DNA from 2 places in the Pseudomonas arsenicoxydans genome. Region 2 is predicted to be linked to the other one. Evidence: predicted binding sites of a transcription regulator. Region 2 holds the regulator's gene; the other holds the start of a gene.
What was found. Region 2 encodes sigma-54, which starts transcription at its own class of promoters, with help from an activator protein. Its sites were predicted from a motif close to ANTGGCATNNANNTTGCTNT; they were not measured.
Positions count from the first base shown of each region.

Region 1 (9,859 bases), 3.1 Mb from region 2:
GACCAGCAACGACCCCAGCGCCAACGTCCGCCAGACTTTCAGCGGCTCTCGCTCCAGCAGCGGTCTGGGGCGCACGCTCAAGCTGCGTCGTTCACCCTGTTCCAGCACCAGCAGCCATTCCTCTGCGGTTTCAAAGCGCTGGGCCGGTTGCACCGCAACCGCACGATCCATGCTTTGCGCGATCCATTCCGGCAGGTCGGGGCGGTAGCGACTGGCGCTGATCGGGATACCAAACCGTGGGCGCTGGAAGGCTTCGATCTCGCCATAGGGATAATGCCCGGTCAGCAGGAAATATAAGGTCACACCGACTGCATACAGATCCTGTTGCTGGGACGGCGGGTCACCGCGAAAGGCTTCCGGCGCGATATAGCTGGGTGTTCCGGGCAAAGCAGACGGTTGATCTTCAGACAGGCCAGGGCAGTAGGCGAGACCGAAATCGAGCAGGCGCAATTCGCCGTCGTCCCCCAGCCACAGGTTTTCCGGTTTGATGTCGCGGTGCAGGATTTGCCGTCGATGGAGCATGCCGACGGCCCGCAGCAGCCGTTCAGCCAAATCTTGCCACTGGGCCAACGGTAGCTGCTCCACGCGCTCATGAAGGGCGGCGAGGGTAGACCCGGAATATTCGCGCATCACGTAGTACAAATGCTGACGCTGACTGGCGGCATGCACTTCAGGAAAATGCCGTCCGGCGACACGTTTGAGAAACCATTCTTCCGACAGCAACGCTTGCCCGGCCAGATGATCGTCGCGCAACGCAACGGGCAAGGTTTTCAGCAGCCACGGTTGTTGCTGACTGTCGCGAACCCGATAGAGCAGCGATTGCTGGCTCTGGCCGAGAATCCCGTCGACCTGCCAACCCTCGAACATCTGACCCGGTTTCAGTGCCGGAGGCAGCGGCCATTGCTGCAAATGAATCAGCGCATCGCCAATGCTGGTCTCACCGAGGGCATCGACCCGCACCAGCAGGGCGCTGGCATTGTCCTGACTGCCGGCCAGGTGCGCGGCGTTGACCAAGGTCTGCGCCGCGCTGTTAAGGTCCGGCTGATCACGCAGAATCGCGGCAATGGCGGTGTCGCCGAGGACGGCCCACACGCCATCGCTGAGCAGCACAAAGCTCTCATCGAGGCGCAGTTCACCGTCGAGAAAATCCAGCACCAGATGCTGATCGAGACCCAGCGCACGCTTGAGCACATGTTGCATGCCTGGCTGGTCCCAGACGTGGTCCTCGCTGACCCGTTGCAAGGTGTCGGCGTGCCAGCGATAAACCCGGCAATCGCCGACGTGGGCCAGGGTAAAGCGCCGGCCACGCATGACCAGGGCACTGACGGTGGTGAGCAACGGTTGCCCGCCGCCATTGGCCTGCAACCAGCGATTTTGCGCCAATAGCAGGCGATCCAGTGCCTGCGCGACACCCCAGGTTTCCGGGGTGGCGTAATAGTCCAGCGCCAGGGCCTGCAAGGTCGAGCGTGCGGCGAGACCGCCGTCGGCGCATTGGCTGACCCCGTCGGCGATGGCGAACAGGTAACCCTTGCTCGCCGCCAGCGCCGGGGCCGGCGTGACCAGGCGCAGGGCGTCCTGGTTTTCCGCGCGAGGACCGATGGCGCTCGCTTCGGCAAAGCTCAGTTGCAGGCTCATTAACGTCTCAGACCCGTGCAGCGGTCACTGCCGCCGAACCCCAAGTGGTTCTCCAGCGACGCTTCACGCCGTGCAGACCGAACCAGGCGAGGACACCGAGGCTGGCGAACAGCCACAAGGCCAATTGATAGCTGCCGGTGCTTTGCTTGATCGCGCCCATGCCCGCCGCCAGGGCGAATCCGCCAATGCCGCCGGCCATGCCGATCAAACCGGTCATTACGCCGATCTCACGACGAAAACGCTGGGGCACCAGTTGGAAAACCGCGCCGTTACCCGCGCCCAGACCGAGCATGGTGCAGACGAAAAGTGCCAGTGCCGCGTAGGAACTTGGCAGGTTGAAACCCACCGCCGCGATACAGACCGCCGCGACCGTGTACATGCCCAGCAATGTGCGGATACCACCAAAACGGTCAGCCAGCGCGCCGCCCAATGGACGCATCAGGCTGCCACCGAATACGCAGGCAGCGGTGTAGTAACCGGCGGTCACGGGGCTCAGGCCATATTGGTCGTTGAAGTAGCCGGGCAGGGCGCTGGCCAGGCCAATGAAGCCGCCGAAGGTCACGCTGTAGAAAAACATGAACCACCAGCTGTCGCGGTCGCCCAGGGCTTTGAAGTAGTCGGACACGGACTTGGCTTTTGGCCGTTCAGGCGCGTTTTTCGCCAGCCAGGCGAAGACGATGAGGGTCAGGATCAACGGGATCAGGGCGAAACCGAACACATTGCTCCAGCCGAAGGCCGCCGCCAGCACTGGGGCAATCAATGCCGCCAGCACAGTGCCCGAGTTACCGGCACCGGCGATGCCCATGGCTTTGCCTTGGTGCTGCGGTGGATACCATTGCGACGCCAACGGCAGGGCGACGGCGAAGGACGCGCCGGCCATGCCGAGGAACAGGCCCAGCACCAGCGCTTGCTCGTAGCTGTGAATGCCGAGTTTCCAGGCACCGAACAGGGCGCAGATAACAATCACCTGGCCGATCAGCCCGGCGGTTTTTGGCGACAGGCGATCAGCCAGCATGCCCATGATGAAACGCAGCACGGCACCGGCCAGAATCGGCGTGGCCACCACCATCCCGCGCTGTTGGGTGGTCAGGTGCAGGTCGGCGGCGATCTGCACCGCCAGCGGGCCGAGCAGGTACCAGACCATGAAGCTCAGGTCGAAATAGAGGAAGGCCGAGAACAATGTCGGGGTATGGCCGGATTTCCAGAAGCTTGAATTCATCGCGCACCTCAGCTGTAGGGAGTCTCGAGAAAGAGTCATGAGCTTGCAGGTGGGGCGCCGCATCGGCCGCACCACCGGCCCCGGTCTCTGGGGCCAAAAACTAAAAAACGCCGCCACCTGATTCGCCATGGGCAAATAAGGTGAGCGACGTCTTTGTCGTAGGTGGGGCAACCGCCGTTGGTTACCTGTAGTGATTACTTAGCGAGATTTGTGCCATGTTCAGGATGATCGTTTCCACGCGCAGCATCTGATCGTTCCCACGCTCCGCGTGGGAATGCATCTCGTGACGCTCTGCGTCACAGCTCGAAGCGGACGCAGAGCGTCCATGGCGGCATTCCCACGCGGAGCGTAGGAACGATCGGTTAGCCCAGCAACTCACTCATGGCAATGATCTGCTCCGCCACCTGAATCAGCTTCTGCTGCCGGCTCATGGCCTGGCGGCGCATGAGGGTGTAGGCCTCTTCCTCGTTGCACTCCTTCATTTTCATCAGCAGCCCTTTAGCCAGCTCGATGCGCTTGCGCTCGGCCAGTTGCTGATCCCGGGCGTTGAGCTGGGCGCGCAAGGCCTGGTCGCTTTCAAAGCGCGCCATCGCCACGTCGAGAATCGGCTGCAAGCGTTGTGCGTGAATGCCTTCGACGATGTAGGCACTGACGCCGGACTTGATCGCCTGACGCATCACGTCGGGGTCGTGTTCGTCGGTAAACATCACGATTGGCCGCGGTTGGTCGCGCGAGACCAGCACCACTTGCTCCATCACATCGCGGCTCGGTGACTCGGTATCGATCAGGATCACGTCCGGACGCACCGTTTCGACGCGTGCGGGCAGGTCAATGGTCAGGCCGGATTCATCGATGACTTCAAAACCGGCTTCGGTGAGGGCGGCTTTCAGGCGACCGACTTTCTTCGCCGTGTCGTTGATCAGCAGGATACGCAACATGTTCGCAGTCTCCTGTCAGCGGGTGGCAAATCGGTGCGAGCTGTCGCTCATGGCGTGCAACTTGAAACTGCGGGCGTAACCGGCCGGGTCGCTGCCGTCCCAGATTTTGCCGTCGATCAGTTGGCTGGCACGCATGGCCTGACCCTCGGCGGCAACACCGACCGCCGCGGCCGCCTCACGGTACAAGTCCAGTTGTTGGACCTGACGGGCCACGCCGAGGTAATCCGGGTCGTCACGCAACAAGCCCCAGCGGCGAAATTGAGTCATGAACCACATGCCGTCGGACAAGTACGGCAGGTTGACCTCGCCATCCCCATGGAAACGCAGGGCGTGCGGGTCCTGCCAGCGATTGCCCAGCCCATCGGCGTAATCACCCAGCAACCGTGGCTCGATGCAATCGAGCGGCGCATCGAGGTATTCCGGAGCGCTCAACAGCTTGGCGGTGCTGCGTCGGTTCTCGGTGCTTTCTTCAATGAAGCGGCTGGCCTCCAGAATCGCCATCACCAGTGCCCGCGCCGTGTTCGGGTATTGCTCGACAAAGGCGCGGGTGCAACCGAGGACTTTTTCCGGGTGATCGGGCCAGATCGTCTGGGTCGTCGCCAGGGTAAAGCCCAGGTTCTGCTTCACCGCACTGGCGGACCAGGGCTCGCCGACACAGAAACCATCGATGCGGCCCGCCTGCAGGTGCGCGACCATTTGTGGTGGCGGCACCACCACACTGTCGACGTCTTGCAACGGATGAATGCCCTGGCTCGCGAGCCAGTAATACAGCCACATGGCGTGGGTGCTTGTCGGGAAAGTCTGGGCGAAGGTCAGTTTTGGGCGACTTTGGTGCACGTGCCGATCCAATGCTTCAGGACTGGTCACGCCCAACGCTTGCAAGCCATGGGAGAGGTTGATGCTCTGACCGTTCTGATTCAGCCCCATCAACACCGCCATATCGGTGGCGGCTACACCGCCGATGCCCAGGTGTACGGCGTAGATCAGGCCATACAGGCTATGCGCGGCATCGAGTTCGCCGCTGACCAGTTTGTCCCGCAGGTTGGCCCAGGACGATTGGCGCTTGAGGTTCAGGGTCAGGCCGTAAGGCTGGGCGAAACCCTGCGTAGCCGCGACCACCACGGAGGCGCAGTCTGTCAGGGCCATGAAGCCGAGGTTGATTTCGGTCTTTTCCGGGGCATCGCTACCGTTGACCCAGGCGAGTGGGCCCGCTGTGGTTTCATTCATGACTAAAACACCTTCCAAAAAAAAACGTCGCCCGAGACCCTTGCGCGAGCAAAGCCTTGTGACGACGCCATTGTCCTTGCACTCATCCCGCCGTTGGCATGAGTGCTGATGCCTATGTCGGTGCAAGGCATATGCCATCGCCCCTTGATTTTGCCGCGTGCCTCGCTTGCGACCCCGATGCCCGGCTATAATCGCCGCCTCATTTCGCCGCCATTCGAGTCAAAGCCGCCCATGTACACCCTGGCCCGTCAGCTGTTGTTCAAACTTTCCCCGGAAACCTCCCACGATCTGTCCCTGGACCTGATCGGCGCGGGCGGGCGTTTGGGCCTCAACGGCTTGCTGTGCAAGGCTCCGGCGAGAATGCCGGTGAAGGTCATGGGCCTGGACTTCCCGAACCCGGTCGGTCTGGCGGCCGGCCTGGACAAGAATGGCGCGGCCATCGACGGCTTCGCGCAACTGGGTTTCGGGTTCGTTGAAATCGGCACCATTACCCCGCGCCCGCAGCCGGGCAACCCGAAACCACGGATTTTCCGTCTGCCGGAGGCCGAGGCGATCATCAACCGCATGGGTTTCAACAACCTCGGTGTCGATCACCTGTTGGCCCGTGTGGCAGCCGCCAAGTACAAGGGCGTGCTGGGCATCAACATCGGCAAGAACTTCGACACGCCGGTTGAGCGAGCGGTCGACGACTACCTGATCTGCCTGGACAAGGTCTACGCCCACGCCAGCTACGTGACGGTCAACGTCAGCTCGCCGAACACCCCGGGCCTGCGCAGCTTGCAGTTCGGCGACTCGCTCAAGCAGTTGCTGGCAGACCTGGCGACCCGTCGCGCGGAACTTGCATTGCGCCACGGTAAACACGTGCCGCTGGCGATCAAGATCGCACCGGACATGACCGATGAAGAAACCGCGCAGGTCGCGCAAGCATTGATCGAAACCGGGATGGACGCGGTGATCGCCACCAATACCACCCTGAGCCGCGTGGGCGTCGAAGGCCTGGAGCATGGCGAGGAGGCGGGCGGTCTGTCTGGCGCGCCGGTTCGCGAAAAAAGCACCCACACCGTTAAGGTACTGGCATCGGAACTCGCCGGTCGCTTGCCGATCATCGCCGTGGGCGGCATCACCGAAGGCAAGCACGCGGCTGAGAAAATCGCCGCGGGCGCGAGCCTGGTGCAGCTGTATTCCGGTTTCATCTACAAAGGCCCGGCGCTGATTCGCGAGTCCGTCGACGCCATCGCAGCGCTACGCTGACCTTACACAGCTCCTACAGGGATAGGTGAGCAGGCATAAAAAAGGGCACCTCGAAGGTGCCCCTGGGCCGGAGCCCGCCGCCCGGATGGGGCGTGCGTGGTTAAGTCATGCAGTAATCAGATTGTCGTGTCGGAGTGTTTGGCCCTGTAAATTAGCCGACGGCGTGAAGTTCGTTGAGTCTGTGGATTCCCGCAGTGCCGGTCATACCGTCCCAGTTGTCGCCGCGTCCTTCTCGCCAGCCGTTAATCCAGGCTTGGCGTACCGACGGTAGAGTAAATGGGCAAAGCTCACGGGATTTTCCACCAACGCCATATTGATATCCGCGCAAAAATGCTCTTTCCAACGGATCACGCTTAAGTCTTCTCATAGGGTGTTGCCCTCACTTGTTGACTGTATTTATCGCGTCGACCTCAATTGAGGTCTGGCAGAAAAAATCCTGCCGTTGGGGCTCGCTGCCGGCGTCGCGAGCCAAGGTATTGACGTCGTTGCGGCGTCAACCTGTATTGAGTTCTAACCAATGCGTCACACCGATGGAATGATCGTTTTGTCATAAGGACGTAACCATTAAGGTGGTATGGCCATAAGTAACACGATGTTTGCCCGTGTTTATTGACCAAACCCCGGTATGATCAGCCCCGCGCTGGATGATGGCGCCAATCCCTTGCTGAGAATGTCTCGCGTTGCCCGGAGGCATTATTCGACGAAGGGTCGGTTTATGACATTTTGTTGCATCAACTTTTTTATCTGCCTTTGCATCTAAGCTCTTTTAACCCGGGCTTGCAGGGGTGGGACGGCACACCTTCGTGCCACGCGGGCGCTCTTTTAGAAAAGCGCCTGATTGAAAACCGGGCCGGCAATGCGTTGCCGGTTCACTTAGCTAAAGGCTTTGAAATTCCAATGTCCGATCAATTCGAAATCTTCCTCACTTGCCCCAAAGGCCTTGAAGGCCTGCTCATCGAGGAAGCCGTCGGGCTTGGCCTTGAAGACGCGCGTGAGCACACCTCGGCTGTGCGCGGCATGGCCACCATGGAAACCGCTTATCGCCTGTGCCTGTGGTCGCGTCTGGCGAACCGGGTGCTGCTGGTGCTCAAGCGTTTCCCGATGAAGGACGCTGAAGACCTGTATCACGGCGTGCTCGACATCGAGTGGCAAGACCACATGCTCAACGACGGCACCCTGGCCGTCGAGTTCAGCGGCCATGGCTCGGGCATCGACAACACCCACTTCGGTGCCTTGAAAGTCAAAGACGCCATCGTCGACAAACTGCGCACCCCGCAAGGCGATCGTCCGTCCATCGACAAGCTCAACCCGGACCTGCGCATTCACCTGCGCCTGGACCGTGGCGAAGCCATTCTCTCGCTCGACCTGTCCGGCCACAGCCTGCACCAGCGCGGTTATCGCTTGCAGCAAGGCGCGGCGCCGCTTAAGGAAAACCTTGCGGCCGCGATCCTGATCCGCTCCGGCTGGCCACGCATTGCGGCCGAAGGCGGCGCACTGGCTGACCCGATGTGCGGTGTGGGTACGTTCCTGGTCGAAGCGGCCATGATCGCTGCCGACATGGCGCCGAACCTGCGTCGCGAGCAGTGGGGTTTTACCGCTTGGCTCGGTCACGTACCGGCACTGTGGAAAAAACTCCACGAAGAGGCCACCGAACGCGCCGCCGCCGGCCTGGCCAAGCCACCGCTGTGGATTCGCGGTTACGAAGCTGACCCGCGGCTGATTCAGCCGGGCCGCAACAACGTTGAGCGTGCGGGCCTGAGCGAGTGGATCAAGATCTACCAGGGCGAAGTCGCCACGTTCGAGCCACGTCCGGACCAGAACCAGAAAGGCCTGGTGATCTGCAACCCTCCATACGGCGAGCGTCTGGGCGACGAAGCAAGTCTGCTTTATCTCTACCAGAACCTCGGCGAGCGCCTGCGTCAGGCTTGCCTGAACTGGGAAGCGGCCGTCTTCACCGGCGCCCCGGAACTGGGCAAGCGCATGGGCATCCGCAGCTTCAAGCAGTATTCGTTCTGGAACGGCGCCTTGCCGTGCAAACTGTTGCTGATCAAGGTCACCCCGGACCAGTTCGTCACCGGCGAGCGTCGCACCCCGGAACAACGTCAGGTCGAGCGCGAGCAAGCTGAAGTCGAAGTCGCCGACAACGACGTGGCACCGGGCAAGTACGAGAAGTACAACAAGAACGGCAACCCGATCAAACCGGCCCCGGTGGTGATCGAGCAGCCGCGCTTGAGCGAAGGCGGGCAGATGTTTGCCAACCGCCTGCAAAAGAATCTCAAGGCGCTGGGCAAGTGGGTCAAGCGCGAAGGCATCGACTGCTATCGCGTCTACGATGCCGACATGCCGGAATATTCCATGGCCATCGACCTCTATCAGGATTGGGTCCACGTCCAGGAATACGCCGCGCCGAAATCCATCGACCCGGAAAAAGCCTCGGCGCGCATGTTCGATGCCCTGGCGGCCATTCCGCAGGCCTTGAACATCGACAAGAGCCGGGTAGTGGTCAAGCGCCGCGAGCGCCAAAGCGGCACCAAGCAGTACGAACGCCAAGCGGCGCAGGGCAAATTCGTCGAGGTCAACGAAGGCGGTGTGAAGTTGCTGGTCAACCTGACCGACTACCTCGACACCGGACTGTTCCTCGACCACCGCCCAATGCGCATGCGGATTCAGAAAGAGGCGGCCGGCAAGCGCTTCCTCAACCTGTATTGCTACACCGCGACCGCCAGTGTTCACGCGGCCAAGGGCGGCGCTCGCAGCACCACCAGCGTCGACCTGTCGAAAACCTACCTCGACTGGGCGCGTCGCAACCTGTCGCTGAACGGTTTCTCCGACAAGAACCGTCTGGAGCAGGGTGACGTGATGGCCTGGCTTGAGGCTTGTCGTGACGAGTACGACCTGATCTTTATCGATCCGCCGACGTTCTCCAACTCCAAGCGCATGGAAGGCATCTTCGACGTGCAGCGTGACCAGGTGCAATTGATCGACCTGGCCATGGCGCGCCTGGCGCCAGGCGGCGTGTTGTACTTCTCCAACAACTTCCGCAAATTCACGCTTGAGGAGAATCTCACCGAGCGTTATGCCGTCGAAGAAATCACCGCCCAGACCATCGATCCGGATTTCGCCCGTAACGGCAAGATCCACCGTGCCTGGAAAATCACGGCCCGTTGACGGTTAAGCCGATTGGATCCACAGAGCCTTGATTTTTAAAGGCTCTTTGGTTCTTTCAGTGCTGGTCAAATTAGTGGCTAATAGCTATAACTCAACGCATGGCCAATGGGCTTTCCCGCACATGGCGTTTTGAGTTGCGTCTATGTCGTTGCACGCCGTGCGCCCCAAGATCCTGGGTTTTATCAGCGAAGATGTCTCGGCCTGGCTGGTCGGGCTGCTGGTATTGCTCGTTGGCGGGATTCTCACCGGTTTGCTGGCCTGGTCGACGCTCAATCTGTTTCAGCATCAATTGCGGCAACGTTTCCAACTGCTCGCCAGCGAACGTTACAGCCGCATCGAAGAACGTTTCGAAGATCAGGAGCAACGCCTTGACGGGTTGCGCCGGTTCTTCGCCAATTCCGAGTCGGTCTCCCGCGAGGAG
Region 1 is NZ_LT629705.1:3,127,077-3,136,935, forward strand. It holds gene BLQ41_RS14600 (bifunctional protein-serine/threonine kinase/phosphatase) at 1-1,635, opposite strand, end outside; gene BLQ41_RS14605 (nitrate/nitrite transporter) at 1,643-2,854, opposite strand; gene BLQ41_RS14610 (ANTAR domain-containing response regulator) at 3,217-3,792, opposite strand; gene BLQ41_RS14615 (CmpA/NrtA family ABC transporter substrate-binding protein) at 3,808-5,019, opposite strand; gene BLQ41_RS14620 (quinone-dependent dihydroorotate dehydrogenase) at 5,251-6,270, shown strand; gene rmf (ribosome modulation factor) at 6,422-6,637, opposite strand; gene rlmKL (bifunctional 23S rRNA (guanine(2069)-N(7))-methyltransferase RlmK/23S rRNA (guanine(2445)-N(2))-methyltransferase RlmL) at 7,168-9,438, shown strand; gene BLQ41_RS14635 (sensor domain-containing diguanylate cyclase) at 9,581-9,859, shown strand, end outside.
Region 1: the regulator sigma-54 is predicted to act here: its motif matches at 5,139-5,158, upstream of BLQ41_RS14615 (CmpA/NrtA family ABC transporter substrate-binding protein).

Region 2 (9,859 bases):
CTTCAACCTCGATCAGGGCGTCGGCGTTCGTGCGCAATCGGGTGAAAAAACCGGATTTGCCTACAGCAATGCGATCACGCTGGAAGCCTTGGGCGCGGCGGCACGTGCTGCGCGCTCGATCTCGCGCGCCGGGCAAAATGGCACGGTGCAGGCGTTCACCACGGCTGATGTCGCCCAGTTATATGGGCCGGACAATCCTTTGGAAGTGATGACGCGCGCCGAGAAAGTCGAGTTGCTTAAACGCATCGACGTCGCGACGCGCGCCCTCGACCCGCGTATTCAGCAAGTGACCGTGAGCATGGCCGGCGTCTGGGAGCGAATCCTCGTGGCCTCGACGGATGGCGGTCTGGCGGCGGATGTACGGCCGTTGGTGCGCTTTAACGTCAGCGTGATCGTCGAGCAGAACGGTCGCCGCGAGCGCGGTGGTCATGGCGGTGGCGGTCGGACCGATTACCGTTATTTCCTCAGCGATGACCGTGCCATGGGGTACGCCCGTGAAGCGTTGCGTCAGGCGCTGGTCAACCTTGAAGCGATTCCGGCGCCGGCCGGTACGTTGCCGGTGGTGTTGGGGTCGGGCTGGTCCGGCGTGCTGCTGCACGAAGCGGTCGGTCACGGCCTGGAAGGCGACTTCAACCGCAAGGGCAGTTCCGCCTACAGCGGGCGCATGGGCGAGATGGTCGCGTCCAAGCTCTGCACCATCGTCGATGACGGTACGTTGGCAGGCCGTCGCGGCTCCCTGAGCGTCGACGACGAGGGCACCCCGACCGAGTGCACCACGCTGATCGAGAACGGCGTACTCAAGGGCTACATGCAGGACAAGCTCAATGCACGTCTGATGGGCGTTGCCCGCACCGGTAACGGCCGCCGTGAATCCTACGCGCACTTGCCGATGCCGCGCATGACCAACACCTACATGCTGGCGGGCGAAAGCGACCCGGCGGAAATCATTGCCTCGGTAAAGCGCGGCATCTATTGCGCTAACCTCGGTGGTGGCCAGGTAGACATCACCAGCGGCAAGTTCGTGTTCTCCACCAGCGAGGCGTACTTGATCGAAGACGGCAAGATTACCGCCCCGGTCAAAGGCGCGACGTTGATCGGCAACGGCCCGGAAGCCATGAGCAAGGTGTCGATGGTCGGCAATGATCTGGCGCTGGACAGCGGTGTGGGGACATGCGGCAAGGATGGGCAGTCGGTGCCGGTGGGTGTCGGCCAGCCAACGCTGAAAATCGATGCGATCACTGTGGGTGGCACAGGATCGTAAACAGGATGGAGCTTCGGGTGAGCCGCTTGGCGACTCACCCGATTCGAGCATCAACGCAGGCCGCGTTGAGTCTCGTCCAGCTCACGGATGTATTTGAAGATTTTACGGCTCGATGCCGGAGGCTTGTTGGTCGCCAGTTCGTGCTGGGCCTGACGGATCAGGGAGCGCAACTGCTGACGATCAGCCTCCGGGTAGTCGAGTACGAACTTCTCCAGGACTGCATCGTCGCCCGCGATCAAACGATCGCGCCAGCGTTCCAGACCGTGGAAACGTTCGTTGTACTGCCGGGTGGAGGCATCGAGTTGATCGAGCAAGGACAGAATGGCGTCAGTGTCCTGATCGCGCATCAGTTTGCCAATGAACATAAGGTGCCGTTTACGCGCGATATTCGCGGTGTGCTTGGGCGCATCGGCCAGTGCCCGGCGCATAGCGTCGGTCAGCGGCAGTTTTGCCAGCAAGTCAGGCTTGAGCGTTGTAAGGCGCTCGCCGAGGTCAACCAGAGCATGAAGCTCGCGTTTGACCTGGGATTTGCTTTTTTCTCCCGTATCGAGGGAGTCGTCGTAAGAATCAACCATGGTGGCCGTCCGCAAAGAAACGCCGCCATGATAACCAGTCGGGGGCCGCTTGTCCGGCCCGGTCGCTCGAAGGCCCTAGCCGAAAGCAGAATTTGAGTGGAGAACAGCATGAGTGCAGTTGAAAGCGTCGGCCCACAAGCGTTGCCGGCACTGCAAGAACAAGTCGAGCAGATCATCGCTGAAGCCAAGCGCCAGGGCGCCAGTGCCTGTGAAGTGGCGGTGTCGCTGGAGCAGGGCCTGTCCACTTCGGTGCGTCAGCGCGAAGTCGAAACCGTCGAATTCAACCGCGATCAGGGCTTTGGCATCACCTTGTACGTTGGTCAGCGCAAAGGCTCGGCCAGTACATCGGCCAGTGGCCCGGAAGCCATTCGCGAAACCGTCGCTGCGGCGCTGGCCATCGCCAAGCACACCTCGGAAGATGAAGCGTCAGGCCTGGCCGATGCCGCGTTGATGGCCCGGGATCTGCCGGATTTCGACCTGTTCCACCAATGGGACATTACCCCGGAGCAGGCCATCGAGCAGGCGCTGACCTGTGAAGCGGCGGCGTTTGCGGCCGACAGCCGGATCAAGAATGCTGATGGTACGACCCTCAGCACCCATCAAGGCTGCCGGGTTTACGGCAACAGCCACGGGTTTATCGGCGGCTATGCGTCGACTCGTCACAGCCTGAGCTGCGTCATGATCGCCGAGGCCGACGGGCAGATGCAGCGCGATTACTGGTATGACGTGAACCGTCAGGGCAATTTGCTGGCCGATCCTGTGAGCATTGGCCAGCGCGCCGCACAACGCGCCGCGAGCCGCCTGGGCGCGCGTCCGGTGCCGACTTGCGAAGTACCGGTGCTGTTTTCGGCGGAGCTGGCCGGTGGTTTGTTCGGCAGTTTCCTGTCGGCGATTTCCGGCGGCAGCCTGTATCGCAAATCGTCGTTCCTTGAAGGCACCCTGGGGCAAAAGCTGTTCCCGGAATGGCTAACCATCGATGAACGTCCGCATTTGATGCGCGCCATGGGCAGTTCGGCGTTCGACGGTGATGGCCTGGCGACCTATGCCAAGCCGTTCGTCGAAAAGGGCGAATTGGTGTCGTACATCCTCGGCACCTATTCCGGCCGTAAGCTCGGCATGCCAAGCACCGCTAACGCAGGCGGCGTGCACAACCTCTTCGTCACCCATGGCGACGAAGATCAGGCGGCATTGCTACGCCGCATGGGGCGCGGCTTGCTGGTCACCGAGTTGATGGGCCAGGGCCTGAACATGGTCACCGGCGATTATTCCCGTGGCGCGGCCGGTTATTGGGTCGAGAACGGCGAAATCCAGTTCGCGGTCCAGGAAGTGACCATTGCCGGCAACATGCGCGACATGTTCAAGCAGATCGTTGCGGTGGGTAATGACCTGGAGCTGCGCAGCAACATTCGTACTGGCTCGGTGTTGATCGAGCGGATGACCGTGGCCGGTAGCTAACGCTTATCGCTGCGCAAAAAAAGGCGCGTCACCCGATTGGGTGACGCGCCTTTTTTATTGCGTCTTGCACAGCGCCTTGTCGGAGCAATGCTGCACAAAGGGGGCGGTGTTACTCGCCTTCGTCGAAGTAGTTGTTGATCAACTTCACCAAGGCATCCAGCGCTTCCTGTTCCTGCTCGCCTTCAGTGCTGAGGTGGATCTTCGTGCCCTTGCCGGCCGCGAGCATCATCATGGCCATGATGCTTTTGCCGTCGACGGTGGATTCTGGCGTGCGTCCCACTCTGATCGTGCAATCCTTGAACTGACCAGCAACGCCAACGAATTTTGCCGACGCGCGGGCATGTAGGCCCAGCTTGTTGATGATTTCGATTTCCAGAGCAGGCATCGCGATGTGAATCCTTTAGCTGAGGTCGCGGTGGCGGACCTGGACGTTCTTCAGGGATTGTTGCAGAACCTGGCCCAGACGTTCGGTCAGGTAGACGGAGCGGTGATGCCCGCCGGTGCAGCCAATGGCAATGGTGACATAAGCACGGTTGCTCGCGGCGAAGCGCGGCAGCCATTTTAGCAGGTAGGAGGAAATGTCCTGGAACATCTCTTCGACGTCCGGTTGCGCCGCCAGGTACTCGGCTACCGGTTGATCAAGCCCGGACAGCTCGCGCAACTCCGGTTTCCAGTAAGGGTTGGGCAGGCAGCGCACGTCGAACACCAGGTCTGCGTCGACCGGCATGCCTCGCTTGAATCCGAACGACTCGACCAGAAATGCAGTGCCGCTGTCCGGCTGGTTCAGCAGGCGCAGCTTGATGGTGTCGCGCAGCTGATACAGGTTCAGGTTGGTGGTGTTGACTTTCAGGTCGGCCAGGTCGGCAATCGGCCCCAGCAAACTGGTTTCGTCCTGAATCGCCTCGGCCAACGAACGGTGGGCGGTACTGAGCGGGTGGCGACGGCGGGTTTCCGAAAACCGTTTGAGCAACGTTTCTTCGTCGGCGTCCAGGTACAGCACATCGCATTTGATGTGCCGGCTGCGGACTTCTTCCAGCAGTTCCGGAAATCGCGACAGATGACTGGGCAGGTTGCGGGCATCGATGGATACGGCAACCAGCGGTTGTGCGAGTTCGGTATGAATCAGTGCGCGCTCGGCGAGTTCCGGCAGCAACCCGGCAGGCAGGTTGTCGATGCAGTAGTAGCCGTTGTCCTCGAGAACATCGAGTGCGGTACTTTTACCTGAGCCGGAGCGGCCACTGACAATGATCAAGCGCATGATTAATGACCGTTTTGCTCGCTCAGGACGACCTGATACAAGGCTTCATTACTCGGGGCGCTGCGCAGTTTTTCGCGCACTTCCTTGCGATCGAGCATGCTGGCGATCTGGCGCAGTAGCTCCAGGTGCGCATCGGTAGCGGCCTGCGGGACCAGCAGTACGAACAGCAGGTCAACCGGGGCGCCGTCGATGGCGTCGAAATCAATGGGTGCGTCGAGGTGCATCAATGCACTGATGGGCGAGGTGCAGCCCTTGAGGCGACAGTGGGGGATGGCGATGCCGTTGCCAAAACCGGTTGAACCGAGTTTTTCACGGGCAATCAAAGCTTCGAAGACATCTTGCATCTCCAGATCCGGCACTTCCCGGGCGATCAGGTTGGCAATTTGCTCGAGGGCTTTCTTTTTACTGCCGCCCGGCACGTTCACGAGAGAACGGCCGGGGGTCAGGATGTTTTCAAGTCGGATCATGGGTTGGGAGTGTTAACGACCGGTAGCGCCCTGGAGCAGGCTTTGGGTCTTTTCCTTATGCTTTTTGAGTTGTTTATCGAGCTTGTCGGTCAGTAAGTCGATCGCCGCGTACATATCGGTATGTTCCGCGTTCGCGACCACTTCGCTGCCGGGAATATGCAACGTGGCTTCGATTTTCTGCTTCAGCTTTTCGACGCACATCGTGACTTGCACGTTGGTGATCTTGTCGAAATGCCTCTCTAATCGTTCGAGTTTTTCGCCGATGTAGGTGCGAAGAGGTTCGGTCACTTCCAGTTGGTGTCCACTGATGTTGACTTGCATACAGCTTCTCCTTCGTTGCCAGTGCATAAAGCGGTAGATCAGATGATCTACCACTGGAACGCTGTGGCGTGGCTCTACATCAACCGCTTGCGTTCGCTCGAAGGCGCGATCCCGAGGGATTCGCGGTACTTGGCGACGGTGCGGCGAGCCACCTGAATGCCTTGTGCCTCCAGTAAACCAGCGATCTTGCTGTCACTCAACGGCTTTTTCTGATTTTCCGCCGCAACCAGTTTTTTGATGATTGCGCGGATCGCCGTGGACGAGCATTCGCCGCCTTCGGAGGTGCTGACGTGGCTGGAAAAAAAGTATTTCAGTTCATATATGCCCCGAGGGGTATGCATGAATTTCTGTGTGGTCACCCGTGAAATCGTCGACTCGTGCATGCCCACCGCTTCGGCGATGTCGTGCAGGACCAGCGGTTTCATCGCTTCGTCACCGTACTCCAGGAAGCCGCGCTGATGCTCGACGATTTGGGTGGCCACTTTCATCAGGGTTTCGTTGCGGCTTTGCAGGCTCTTGATGAACCAGCGTGCTTCTTGCAATTGATTGCGCATGAAGGTGTTGTCGGCGCTGGTGTCGGCACGGCGCACAAACCCGGCATATTGGGCGTTGACCCGCAGCCGTGGCACCGATTCCTGATTCAGCTCGACCAGCCAGCGCTCGTTGTCCTTGCGCACGATCACGTCAGGGACGACGTATTCGGCTTCGCTGGACTCGATTTGTGAGCCCGGGCGCGGATTGAGGCTCTGCACCAGTTCGATCACCTGGCGCAGTTCATCTTCCTTGAGCTTCATGCGGCGCATCAGCTGGCTGTAGTCGCGGCTACCGAGCAGATCGATGTAGTCAGTGACCAGGCGCTTGGCTTCCGCCAGCCAAGGTGTCTTGGCTGGCAGCTGGCGCAGTTGCAGCAGCAGGCATTCGCCCAGGTTGCGGGCGCCGATACCGGCAGGCTCGAACTGCTGGATGCGATGCAGGACGGCTTCGATTTCGTCCAGTTCGATGTCCAGTTCCGGATCGAAGGCTTCGAGGATTTCCTCGAGGGTTTCGTCCAGGTAGCCCTGATTGTTGATGCAATCGATCAGGGTTACGGCGATCAAGCGATCGGTGTCGGACATCGGTGCCAGGTTCAGCTGCCACAGCAAATGGCTTTGCAGGCTTTCACCGGCTGATGTGCGGGTAGTGAAATCCCACTCGTCGTCATCGCTGCTCGGCAGGCTGCTGGCGCTGGTCTGATAAACGTCTTCCCATGCCGTATCGACGGGCAGCTCGTTGGGAATACGCTCATTCCAGTCACCTTCCTCGAGGTTGTCCACCGTCGGGGCGGTTTCCTGGTAGGAGGGCTCTGAAACATCGGCGTTGGGTTGCTGTTCGGCTTTGTCGGCCAAGGGGTCGGCGTTATCGAAGTCGTCGCCTTCTTCCTGGCGTTCGAGCATCGGATTGGACTCCAGGGCCTCCTGGATTTCCTGTTGCAGGTCCAGGGTCGACAATTGGAGCAGGCGGATGGCCTGTTGCAGCTGCGGTGTCATCGTCAGCTGCTGGCCCATTCTCAAGACTAGCGATGGTTTCATGGCAGGGGCTAAACACCTTATTCGCCGGCGCACATGCGCCATCCACTACAGGGCGCCGGAGCGCCAAACATAAGCAAATTATATGCCCGAAACTGCAGCGTTTGCCTAGAGCGCCGTAACAATAAAAAAATGTTGATTTTTTATCGAGACGAGCGCTCGGGCGACCTGCCAGACACCTGAGTGCTTACAGGCGGAACTCATGGCCCAGATAGACTTCTTTCACCAGGTCATTGGCCAGGATGGTGGCGGAGTCGCCTTCGGCAATGAGCTGTCCATCGTTGACGATGTAGGCGGTTTCGCAGATATCCAGGGTTTCACGGACGTTGTGGTCGGTGATCAGCACGCCAATGCCTTTGGCCTTGAGGTGGTAGATGATCTGTTTGATGTCGCCTACCGAAATCGGGTCCACGCCGGCGAACGGTTCGTCGAGCAGGATGAATTTCGGGTTGGTGGCCAGGGCGCGTGCGATTTCCACGCGGCGGCGCTCACCACCGGAGAGGCTCATGCCGAGGTTGTCACGGATGTGGCTGATATGGAATTCCTGTAGCAGGCTTTCCAGTTCCTTGCGACGACCGTCCTTGTCGAGCTCCTTGCGGGTCTCGAGGATGGCCATGATGTTGTCGGCCACCGAGAGTTTGCGAAAAATCGACGCTTCTTGCGGAAGATAGCCGATACCGGCTTTTGCACGACCGTGCATTGGCTGGTGGCTTACGTCCAGGTCATCGATCAGTACGCGACCCTGGTCGGCCTGCACCAGGCCGACAATCATATAGAAGCAGGTGGTCTTGCCGGCGCCGTTAGGACCCAGCAGGCCGACGATCTGACCGCTGTCGATCGACAGGCTGACATCACGCACGACCTGGCGGCTCTTGTAGCTCTTGGCCAGATGCTGAGCTTTCAGAGTTGCCATTATGGAGCCTTTTTCGCGTCGGTTTTCGGCTTGGGCTGGATCACCATGTCGATGCGTGGACGCGCTTCGGTGACTTTGTTGCCTGTGGCGCGACCAGCGCTCGCAAGCTTCTTGACGGTGTCGTAGACGATTTTCTCGCCTTGGGTGGTGTTGTTGTCCTTGTCGATGACTTTTGCCTTGTCGATCAACACGATGCGGTTTTGCGCGGCATGGTACTGGATCGTGACGCCCCAGCCCTGAACAGGCTTGGTGTCGCCGGCGGTCTGCAATTGTTCGAAGTAGGCGAGGTTGCCCACCGAGGTCACCACGTCAATGTCGCCGGTCGGCGTGCGGGTGATGGTCACGGTGTTGCCTTTAACGATCATCGAGCCTTGGGTGATGATCACGTCACCTTTATAGGTGGCAACGCCATTCTTGTCGTCCAGTTGGGCATCGTCGGCCTGAATGCGGATAGGCTGCTCTTGATCGTTCGGCAGAGCCCAGGCGCTCACGCTTCCCAGTGCTGCGCCCAGACTGAGCAAAATAGGGAGAGTTTTAACGAGCCTCATACTGTCCTCTTACGTTCGATAGCAGGTGTATCCTGCTTTCTTTCAAGTACGCTTTCATTCCGTTGCCTGTCGATACACCGCCAGCGCCGTCGATTCTAACGGGTTGATCGGTCTGCGCATATTGCTCCTTGGGGAACACAGTCATACGGGTGGTGGTAATCAGGGTCTTGCGATTTTTCTCGTCGAAACGCGTGATGCGCACCGAATCAATCAGCTCGACCTGAGTGCCGTCGGGATTGACTTCCCCGCGCTCGCTCTGCACGTGCCACGGGAACTGGGTGCCGCGAAACATGTTCAGGTCGGGATTGGTCAGCAACGTCACCTCGGTCGCTTTCAGGTGTTCAACCTTGTCGGACGTCATTTCGTACTGCAATTTGCCGTCCGGCAGGTACTGCACGCTGTGGGCGTTGGTGGCGTAATAGTCAATCGCGCTTTCGTCGACCTTGGCTACCGGTTTATCGAGGAAGCGTTCCGGGCTGATGTTCCAGTAGCCGACCGCGGCGAATAGCGCCGCGATGCAACTGAACAGCACGATGTTACGAATCTTTTTGCTCAACATAATGGGCTCACAGGTACGCGGCGTTGGCCGCATCAAGGCGGCCCTGGGCGAGCAGGATCAATTCGCAGAATTCACGAGCGGCACCCTCGCCACCACGGGCCAGGGTAATGCCATGGGCGTTTTCACGCACGAAGCTGGCAGCATTGGCCACCGCCATGCCCAGGCCAACACGGCGAATCACCGGCAGGTCTGGCAAGTCGTCACCCAAATAGGCAACTTGTTCATAGCTTAGGTTGAGTTGGGCCAGAAGCTCGTCCAGCACCACCAGTTTGTCTTCGCGCCCCTGATAAAGGTGTGGAATGCCGAGGTTCTTCGCCCGACGCTCGACCACGGGAGTCTTGCGGCCGCTGATGATAGCGGTCTGCACGCCGGCTGCCATCAACATCTTGATGCCTTGGCCGTCGAGGGTATTGAACGTCTTGAATTCGCTACCGTCTTCAAGGAAGTACAGCCGTCCGTCGGTCAGCACGCCGTCGACGTCGAACACCGCGAGTTTTATCTGTTTGCCGCGTTGCAGCAGGTCGGTGCTCATTACATTACTCCTGCACGCAGCAAGTCGTGCATGTTCAAGGCGCCGACCGGGCGGTCGTCGCTGTCGACCACGACCAGTGCGTTGATCTTGTGGTCTTCCATGATTTTCAGGGCTTCGGCCGCAAGCATTTCGGCTCGGGCGGTTTTGCCGTGTGCGGTCATGACCTGATCGATGGTGGCGCTGTGGATGTCGATGCTGCGGTCCAGGGTGCGACGCAAGTCACCGTCGGTGAAGATGCCGGCGAGTTTGCCATCGGCTTCCAGGATCACAGTCATGCCCAGGCCCTTTCGGGTCATTTCCATGAGCGCGTCCTTGAGCAGGGTGCCGCGCTGAACCTGCGGCAGCTCTTGTCCGGCGTGCATGACGTTTTCGACTTTCAGCAGCAAGCGTCTGCCCAGCGCGCCA
Region 2 is NZ_LT629705.1:42,738-52,596, reverse strand. It holds gene tldD (metalloprotease TldD) at 1-1,261, shown strand, start outside; gene yjgA (ribosome biogenesis factor YjgA) at 1,312-1,836, opposite strand; gene pmbA (metalloprotease PmbA) at 1,945-3,291, shown strand; gene BLQ41_RS00285 (HPr family phosphocarrier protein) at 3,401-3,676, opposite strand; gene rapZ (RNase adapter RapZ) at 3,692-4,549, opposite strand; gene ptsN (PTS IIA-like nitrogen regulatory protein PtsN) at 4,552-5,016, opposite strand; gene hpf (ribosome hibernation-promoting factor, HPF/YfiA family) at 5,029-5,337, opposite strand; gene BLQ41_RS00265 (RNA polymerase factor sigma-54) at 5,412-6,905, opposite strand; gene lptB (LPS export ABC transporter ATP-binding protein) at 7,090-7,815, opposite strand; gene lptA (lipopolysaccharide transport periplasmic protein LptA) at 7,815-8,363, opposite strand; gene lptC (LPS export ABC transporter periplasmic protein LptC) at 8,350-8,922, opposite strand; gene BLQ41_RS00245 (KdsC family phosphatase) at 8,930-9,454, opposite strand; gene BLQ41_RS00240 (KpsF/GutQ family sugar-phosphate isomerase) at 9,454-9,859, opposite strand, start outside.